DNA from 4 places in the Halomonas sp. 141 genome. Region 3 is predicted to be linked to each of the others. Evidence: predicted binding sites of a transcription regulator. Region 3 holds the regulator's gene; each other region holds the start of a gene.

Region 1 (2,200 bases), on a different contig from region 3:
GGTCAGGTAGCTGCTCATGCTGTTCATCTGGGCAATCATGGCGTCCAGCTGGCTGAACTGGGTGCGGTAGCGGGCAATGGTGCCCTCAATGGATTTTTCCATGCGCTCGAAGCGCTCGCCCAGGCTTTTAATACGGTTTTCTGCGCCGCTAATGGCCAGCTTGACCACGCCATTGTTGCTTAGCATTTGGTCGATTGTCGTGGAAAGCTTGCCAGCCAGGCCGTTCTCTTTTTTATCACCCGCGAAGAAGTCGCTCAGCGCCTGGGGGTTATTGGCTACCAGGTCGGATAGCTTGTCGTCATCCACTGCCAGCTTACCGTCGCGCTGCAGGGTAATGCCTAGCTGGTTCAGGGTGCCTAGCTCGCCACCTTCCACGCCACCGGTCAACACGCTGCGTAAGCGACTTTCAATGGTGCGCACGGTGCTGTCGCCTAGCAGCTCGCCTGCGGTTTCGCTGTCGCCGGTAAAGCTGGTGAGTTTGGCAATGGTGCCTTTCAGGTCGTTGAACGCTTTCACGAAGTCGTTGATGGCTTCGCGCTGCTTGAGGGTGTCGCGCTCGACGGTAATGGTACTGGTGGCCGTTTCGCCTTCGGCAATACTCAACTCGGCCAGGTTGAGCGTAACCCCTTGAATGGCCCCTTCAATCTGGTTTTTGGCACTGCTGATGGCAATGCCATTGACGGTTAGCGCGGCATTTTCGCCAGAACGCTTGGTGTCGGCATCTTCGCTAAAGGGCCCTGCTACCGTTGCCGCGGGGTCCTGGCTGGTATCTACAAAGCTGAAGCCTTCAATCGAAGCCTCTGCTCCCGTGGCCTTGGAGCTGAGCGCCAGACGGTAGCCTTCCCCATCGTTGATGATGGTGGCGTTAACACCGGCATCCTTGTGGGCGTTAATGGCGTTACGAATGGCTTCCAGGCTGCTGTTGGGGGCAATGGCAATATCGACCGAATTCGCGCCGCCAAAATTGAGCCGTATGGCCGTGGCCCCTTGCAGGTCTAGCGCGGCGTTTTTTTCACCCGTGATGCGGTTAGATGCCAAGGTGCCAGAGGTGGCCAGCTGAGATACCTCTACCCGGTAGCTGCCGGGCAGCGCGCTGGCGGTGGTGGTGGCTTTAATGGCATCGCCCCGCACGTTGGCGGAAAGGCTTTGGTAGAGCTTGGGGTCGTTGATTTTAGCCAGCGCATCCTGAAAACCGTTCAGCGACGTTTGCAGCTGGCCGAAAGCCGAAATTTTGGCCTGCTGCTGCTCTTTTTGGCGGGTAATGGGCACGAGCTTGCCGCGTTCCGCAGCCTGTAGCTGATCCAGCAAGCCGGTGAGATCCAGACCAGAGCCAACGCCTAGAGAGGTTATTGTCGCCATACCGTCATTCCTCGGTGCAAAAGGCTAAACCCATGCGCAATGAACGCGCTTGTGTCGTCGCTCCTGAAGGGAAATAAACAGAGCGATCAAATGTAACGTCATTATCGGCGCATCAGCGGAAAACTTGAATAGGGTAAGTGTTTTTTAAGCTTTACTTGCCCGTCATAGAATATGTCAGTCACAAAAACGCCTGCTGTTTCCAGCAGGCGTGGGGTAAGGCGGGTGAGCGCTTAGCGGCGGCCCAGTTGGGCGTCCAGCGCATCGAACTGCTGGGTCAGGTAGTCGCTGGTCTGGTTCATTTGGGCAATCATGCCATCCAATTGGCCAAATTGAGTGCGGTAACGGGCAATGGTTTGCTCGATTGACTGTTCCATGCGCACATAGCGTTCGCCCAGGGATTCTACGCGGTTTTCAGCCCCGCTGATGGCCCCCGAGACCGCGCCATTGGTGCCCAACAGCTGCGTTAGCGTCTGGTTGATTTGACCGGCCATGCCCGCGTCGCTGGCGTCGCCTGCAAAGAAGGTGGAAAGCGCCTCCTGGTTGTTGGCAATGGCATCATCTAACTTGTCGCTATCGACGGCCAAAGTGCCATCGCGCTGAAGGGTAATGCCAATATCGCTCAGCATGGAGAACTCGCCTTCCATGCCACCGCTTAACACGCTGCGTAAGCGCGATTCGACTGTGCGCACGGCACTGTCGCCGTTCAACTCGCCAGCCACGCCGCTTTCAGGGTTGAAACTGGTAAGTTCGCCAATGGTGCCTTTCAGGTCGTTGTAGGCGTCTACGAAGCTGGTGATCGCCTCTCGAACGGCGCGGGTGTCCTGTTCTACGGCCACGGTGC
Region 2 (2,200 bases), on a different contig from region 3:
AGTGCTTCGAAGCGGCCGCCCGCCACATGAGCTTCACCCGGGCTGCCGATGAGCTGAACCTGACCCAGAGCGCGGTCAGCAAACAGGTGGCACAGCTGGAAACCACCCTGGAGCACAAGCTGTTTCGCCGGGTACGCCGCAGCCTGCTGCTGACCCCCGAAGGGGCGATTTTCCTGAGCGATGTGCGCAAAGTGCTGACCCAAATCGAGATGTCCACCCAGGCCATCATGACGTACAGCGGCCACAGCGAAGTGCTCAACATCGCCACCCTGCCCAGCTTCGGCAGCCGCTGGCTAGCCAACAAGCTGCCCTCGTTCATGGCGGCGCATCCTGGTATCAGCCTGGCGTTTCACGACCGCGTCGAGGATTTCGACCTGGAGCAGGAGAACATCGACATTGCCCTCTTGTATGGGCACGGCAGCTGGCCCAATCTGGCCTGCCACAAGCTGGCCGACGACCTCATGGTCGCCGTCGCCTCCCCAGCCTGGCTGGCCCAGCACCCGATTCATTCACTCGATGATTTGACGCAGCGCCCGCTGCTCCACCTTTCGACCCGCCCGGATGCCTGGCACCACTGGTTTGCCAGCCAGCACGTCATGACCGAGCGCAGCTACCACGGCACCCGTTTCGAAACCTTCCCCATGCTGGTCAGAACCGCCATGGCAGGCGGCGGCGTGGCACTGGTGCCCCACTTCACCGTGAATGAAGAGCTGGAGAGCCAACGGCTCGCCCTGGCATGGCCCTACCAACTGCTCAGCCGCAACGCCTACTACCTCGTCTACCCCGAACACCTGGGAGAACTCGCCAAGGTGCGCCGCTTCGTTGAGCATGTGGTGCCGTTTGGGGAATACAGAAAGAGCCTTGCAAGCCACAAATCAAGCAGTTAAGCAACACCAATCAGGCTGGTTACCTCAAGCACATACCGCATCATGAGAGTTGCAGTCGCAGCACGACAACAGACGTCCCATCATCTCACTCGCCAGCACGCTAAATTTATTTTAATATTTGTCGCAATATCTCACTATCGTGGACAAGAAGAGCGGAACAATGGCGACGATCAACACCAGTTTTGCTGCGCTCAAGGCACAGCAAAACCTGAATAATACTGGCGCAAAGCTGTCGACAAGTATTGAGCGACTTTCTTCTGGTCTTCGGATTAATAGTGCAAAGGATGATGCAGCAGGGCAAGCGATTGGTAATCGCATGGCGACCAACCTGCAAGCAAATTCCACCATCACGCGGGGAATCAACGACAGCGTTTCACTAGGCTTTGTACGAAAAGTTAGCTCGCAGGCAGCGGTCTATGCATGCCACGCATACCATCGCCCTAAAGCTGCTTGCTAACTTATCGTAGCGTGTGGCAATGCGGCGTAGCTCCTTTAGCCAGCTAAAACAGCGTTCTACCGCATTTCGTTGTCGATATTTAGGCTTATCAAACCGTCTAGGTAGACCTGGCCGCCTTCTTCGATACATGTTGCGTTGAGCTATGACCGGCTTCATCCCGTGCCTATCGCAATAACGACGCAGCTCATCGCTGTCATAGCCTTTATCAGCCACCATATAGCGACTACGTTTGCGCAGGCGCCCTACGTTACCAGGCAGATAAACGCTCTCTAATGTCGAAATAAAGTGCCGAGAGTCTGCCTCTTGGCCGGGAGACAGCGTGAATGCCAGAGGCCAACCATGACGATCGCAAACCAAATGAATTTTGGTGGTTAACCCCCCGCGACTGCGGCCAAGGGCATGATCTAGCGGTTCTTCAGAGCCCCTTTTTTGCCGCCTCCTGCGGCAGCACGGGTGGCACGAACCGATGTTGAATCACCACCTGCCCTACTTGCCACCGTGCTAAACTCATCGCCAACGACACAAGCGAACAGGTTATCATGGGAGTCCTCAATGTCATCTGCTCAACGCCGTAAACTCCCCATTGGCATTCAGTCCTTTGAGAAGCTGCGCAAGGGTCAGTATTACTACGTCGACAAAACGCCCTTGATTCACACCATGGCTGAAACGGGCGGTTACTATTTCCTCTCCCGCCCGCGACGGTTTGGTAAAAGCCTGCTGCTGGATACGTTGCGCTGCCTGTTTGAAGGCCATGAAACCCTGTTTGAAGGACTTTATATTCACGATAAGTGGGACTGGCAGCAGCAACACCCGGTACTACGCCTCAGTTTCTCCAGCGGAGTGGTTAACAGCCGCC
Region 3 (2,200 bases):
TGCGCCAGATGCGCGAGCGGGGCGGGCCAGCGCGTTTGCTGGCGCTGCACGAGCCCCACCTGCCGCGGCAGGGGCTGCTCGACAACTTGCGTGATGCCGCCGAGCATTACTTGCAGATAGAGCTGTTGCTACTGGCGCGCTGATGGCCCCATGACAAGGTGCCGCCCATGGTTCTACACAAGAGGTCGCTCAACACGATGCGTCGGCAAACATTGATCCACGTTGTAAAGTGGTCGACAGTGACACGCAGAGCGCGCTGCTCAAGCGCAGCGCTCCTGATGCTGGCGTTTGGGTTCGCCAGCTCGGTGCTAGCGGCCACGGGGAGCTGGAGCAGCCAAATGCCCTCGGTGATGGTGGCCATGAGCGATCGGGCAAGCAGTAGCCAGGCCATCAGCCCCCCTGCGGGCGTACCGCTGGGAAGTGCGACGTTGGCGAGAGTGCAATGGCGTTTCGAGACGCCTGCCCACGTGCCTGTCAACGCCTGGCTGTGCCATCCTGAACAGTGTGTGCCCTTGGGGAGCGCGCGTGGCAGTACCATGGCACTGTCCGGCCTGAGCGCCAGCGAACCGCTCTATATGCGTTTTGCGCTGTCGCCGGGGCAGCGACCCGTGCGGGTGCAGGGGTTACAGGTCATCGTGAACTATCAGTAAAGATCGTTTAGCCGTGAGGCGATAGGATGTATACAGCACAAGGCAGGATCAAGCAGAGTGAGCTGTTGACGCAATACATGCCACTGGTGAGACGTCAGGCCTTGACGCTGCAGGTCAGATTGCCCGCCAGTATCGAGCTGGATGATCTGATTCAAGCGGGTATGGTGGGCTTGCTGGAGGCGCTGGGTCGCTTTGATGCCGCACAGGGCGCGACGTTTGCCACGTTCGCCAGCCAGCGCATCCGGGGGGCCATGATGGATGAGCTGCGCACTCGGGATTGGTTGCCGCGCAGCGTGCGCCGCTCTGCCCGGGCGGTCGATGAAACCGTGCGCCGTTTGGAGCAGGTACTGGGCAGGCCCCCCGAAGAGACGGAAATCGCGCAGGCATTGGATATGCCATTGAGTGACTATCAGCAGCTGCTGAATGACACCAACAGCGGTCGGTTACTGCCTTTCGAGGAGCTGGTGGCCGATGGCGGTGAGCCAGCGGGTGACGAAGGCAGCGCCAATCGCCCGTTCGAGCAGCTGCTCGATGAGCAGCAGCGGCGCACACTCATCGAAGCCATTGAGGCGCTGCCCGAGCGTGAAAAACTGCTGATGGCTCTGTATTACCAGGAAGAGATGAACCTCAAGGAAGTGGGAGCGGTACTGGGTGTGACCGAGTCGCGAGTATCGCAACTGCATAGTCAGGCCGTTAGTCGCCTTCGTGCTCGCTTGAGCGACCAGCATTAACCCTCTTACCCTTCTCACGTTAACCGGCAAGGAACTGTTGATGAACCCCTCTACGCTGATCGGCATATTTGCCAGCATGCTGTTATTGGTAAGCGTGCTGTTCTTCACCGCAGAATCACCCGAAAGCTTTATCAATTTGCCTGGCCTTGCCATCGTCATTACCGGCACCCTGGCAGCGACATTCATCAGCTACCCCCTGAAGGAGGTGCTGCGGGTGGTGCGCCTGGTAGGGCTGGTATTCCGCCGCGAGAATACCTACGTGCGCGACGATATCAGCGAGTTGGTGGCCATGTCGCGGTTATGGTTCAAGGGCGATGTGCGAGCCGTGGAGCGGGAGCTGGAGCACACGCGCAACCCGTTTCTGCGCACCGGGATTCAACTGGTCATTGCCAATACCAAGGAAGATGAAATTTTTGACATGCTGCGCTGGCGAATCGCACGTCTGAAGGCGCGGGAGCATGCCGAAGCACAGATTTTTCGCACCATGGCCACCTATGCGCCGGCCTTCGGCATGATCGGTACGCTGGTGGGGTTGATCAACATGCTGGAAGTCATGGATGCGGGCGATCTGCAAGTGATTGGTCCGCGCATGGCCGTGGCGCTGCTCACCACGTTCTACGGTATTTTGCTGGCCAATCTGGTCTTCAAACCCATTGCCGTCAAGCTGGAGCGGCGCACCGAAGAGCGGTTGATCACCATGAACATGGTGTTGGAAGGCATTTCACTGATTACCAAGCGTCGCTTGCCGTCGTTCATCGAAGAAACGCTGAACTCGTTCGTGGCCAACTACCACGATGAAATTCGTGATGCGAGCGTCAA
Region 4 (2,200 bases), on a different contig from region 3:
TGTGCCAGCTACGCCGATGTCGAAGCCTTGGTGGATGCCTGGCCGGATACACAGCGCCACCGCCTGGTAGCGCACCCTATCGGACAGGGCCTGAACGAGCTGGTGGCAACGCTGGAGAGTGATAGCATTCTGCTCACCCCGGCAGGCTGGGAAGGGCTCTCGCCCACTCGTGAAGGCAATAGCGCCTACTGGTCGCATCTGGTGGTACTGCGCAACCCGCGTGCGGCACGCAGCGCCGTGGAACAGCGTTTGGTCGAACAATTGCTGCAACGCCGTGGCCTGGATAGTGAGCGGGCAGCGGCCATGGCCAGCGGAATGCTTTACCGCAAAAGCACCGTGCGTACCCTGCATAAGCTGCGCCAAGGGCTGGGGCGAGCCATTCGCCACCCCGATGATCAGGTGCTGGTCACGCTGCTGGAACCGCGCTTCCCCCGCCCCTCGGCAACGCCGCCACTGGCGGGCGTTATTCAAAGCGATGCCCTTTTGGGGGCTATTCCCGCCCGGTTTCGTCCTGCCTGGCAGCAGGCGGAAGAGCCAAAGGCGCTTGAACTTGGGGATCGCAGGCGGCAAACGCCTGCCGAGTCGTTGCAGGCTGACCTCAAGGCGTTGCTCTAGCCACTGCGGTAAAAAATTTTCCTTCTCACCCTAAAGTCTTTGCGCAGGGTGCCGTTATATAGGGTAACGGCCACCGGCGCCGTTATGGCAGGCCCGAGAAGCTGGGTCGAACGAAAGGTTCAGCGGGCCCGTCAATGGAGCCCTCAACACAGGAAGGAACATCACATGTCCGTGATCAATACCAACATCACGTCCCTGATTGCCCAGTCCAATCTGAGCAAGTCACAAAACGCGTTGCAGACCAGCATGGAGAGGTTGTCCTCCGGCCTGCGTATCAACAGTGCCAAGGACGACGCCGCCGGTCAGGCCATCGCCAACCGCATGACCGCCCAGATCAACGGCCTCAACCAGGCCCAGCGCAACGCCAACGACGGCATCTCCGTGGCCCAGACCGCCGAAGGCGCGCTCAACCAGATCAACGACAACCTGCAGCGTATTCGTGAACTGACCGTGCAGGCCGCCAACGGCACCAACAGCGACGATGACCTGGCGTCCATCCAGGCCGAGATCGACCAGCGCCTGGCCGAGATCGACCGTATCTCCGAGCAGACCAACTTCAACGGCGTCAACGTACTCAATACCGATGAGGCGATCAAAATCCAGGTCGGTGCCAACGATGGCGAGATCATCGAAATAGAGCTGGAGGTTATCAACTCCGAAACGCTTGGCTTAGATGAGCTTGATGTCACAACAGCTGATTTTTCTGAGGGCGGTGACGGTCTTCTCGAGGCCATTGATGAGGCCCTGAAGCAGGTTGATACCCTGCGCTCCGAGCTGGGTGCCGTGCAGAACCGCTTCGAGGATGCCATCGTCAACCTCAACACCAACTCCACCAACCTGGCCGCCGCCCGCTCGCGCATCGAGGATGCCGACTACGCGGTGGAAGTCGCCAACATGACCCGCGCGCAGATCCTGCAGCAGGCCGGCACTTCCGTACTGGCTCAGGCCAACCAGATTCCGCAGAACGTGCTGTCTCTGCTGGGTTAATCTGAGGCTTAGCCTAACGCTTGGCCGAAAGGTTGAAGTGGTAAATATAAGGGCCGGCCGAGAGGCCGGCCCTTTTTATTTTTTCCGATGAAATTAAAATGTTGCTAAGTGTTTTAACTGCTTTAGGTACTCTGCTTTCGGGGATTGCTACGACTATCGCTATAGTAGTGGCTTATAAAGTGCATATGAATCAGAAGCTGCTTTCCCAAAGGCAACTGTTGCTCCCTTTATGGGAATATATGGCGACCCTGAGCAAGATCGACCCAAATGAACCTATCACTCCAGATGTTGTTAAGGTTGTCAATACACTTGAGCTAGTAGCTCTTTGTTGCGAAGGAGGTATGGTTGATGAGCGAGTTGTCAAGAGAACGTTCAGAGAGCAATTTATTGAACGTTACGAAGAGGTAAAAAAGTGCTCAAGCCTCAAAGATCTAGACTGTAGCGGTGAGGATATATTGAAACAAAATCGGGCTGCAACAGAATTTTACAATACCCTAGAGCAAGAAAGGCTCTCTCAAGATCGTATCTAATAGGATGAAAAATGAACGATAAATTAATAAAGAAAGTTATTTCTGAATTTTCAGAGAGTGCTGATAAT

The links. The regulator FliA, encoded in region 3, starts transcription of late flagellar genes. The targets are predictions, from matches to a motif close to CTAAAGTTNNNNNNNNNNCNGCCGATA.
Region 1: the regulator FliA is predicted to act here: its motif matches at 1,462-1,488, upstream of fliD (flagellar filament capping protein FliD).
Region 2: the regulator FliA is predicted to act here: its motif matches at 988-1,014, upstream of CWI66_RS18575 (flagellin N-terminal helical domain-containing protein).
Region 4: the regulator FliA is predicted to act here: its motif matches at 646-672, upstream of CWI66_RS16220 (flagellin N-terminal helical domain-containing protein).

Annotation. Positions count from the first base shown of each region.
Region 1 is NZ_PINZ01000075.1:3,830-6,029, forward strand. It holds gene fliD (flagellar filament capping protein FliD) at 1-1,359, opposite strand, end outside; gene fliD (flagellar filament capping protein FliD) at 1,590-2,200, opposite strand, start outside.
Region 2 is NZ_PINZ01000015.1:50,787-52,986, reverse strand. It holds gene CWI66_RS09020 (LysR substrate-binding domain-containing protein) at 1-887, shown strand, start outside; gene CWI66_RS18575 (flagellin N-terminal helical domain-containing protein) at 1,048-1,344, shown strand; partial or broken gene CWI66_RS09010 (IS5 family transposase) at 1,264-1,820, opposite strand; gene CWI66_RS09005 (ATP-binding protein) at 1,897-2,200, shown strand, end outside.
Region 3 is NZ_PINZ01000004.1:39,283-41,482, forward strand. It holds gene CWI66_RS03150 (hypothetical protein) at 1-143, shown strand, start outside; gene CWI66_RS03155 (flagellar protein FlhE) at 339-650, shown strand; gene CWI66_RS03160 (RNA polymerase sigma factor FliA) at 677-1,381, shown strand; gene CWI66_RS03165 (motility protein A) at 1,422-2,200, shown strand, end outside.
Region 4 is NZ_PINZ01000060.1:5,199-7,398, forward strand. It holds gene CWI66_RS16215 (helicase C-terminal domain-containing protein) at 1-615, shown strand, start outside; gene CWI66_RS16220 (flagellin N-terminal helical domain-containing protein) at 781-1,602, shown strand; gene CWI66_RS16225 (DUF4760 domain-containing protein) at 1,701-2,132, shown strand; gene CWI66_RS18085 (hypothetical protein) at 2,144-2,200, shown strand, end outside.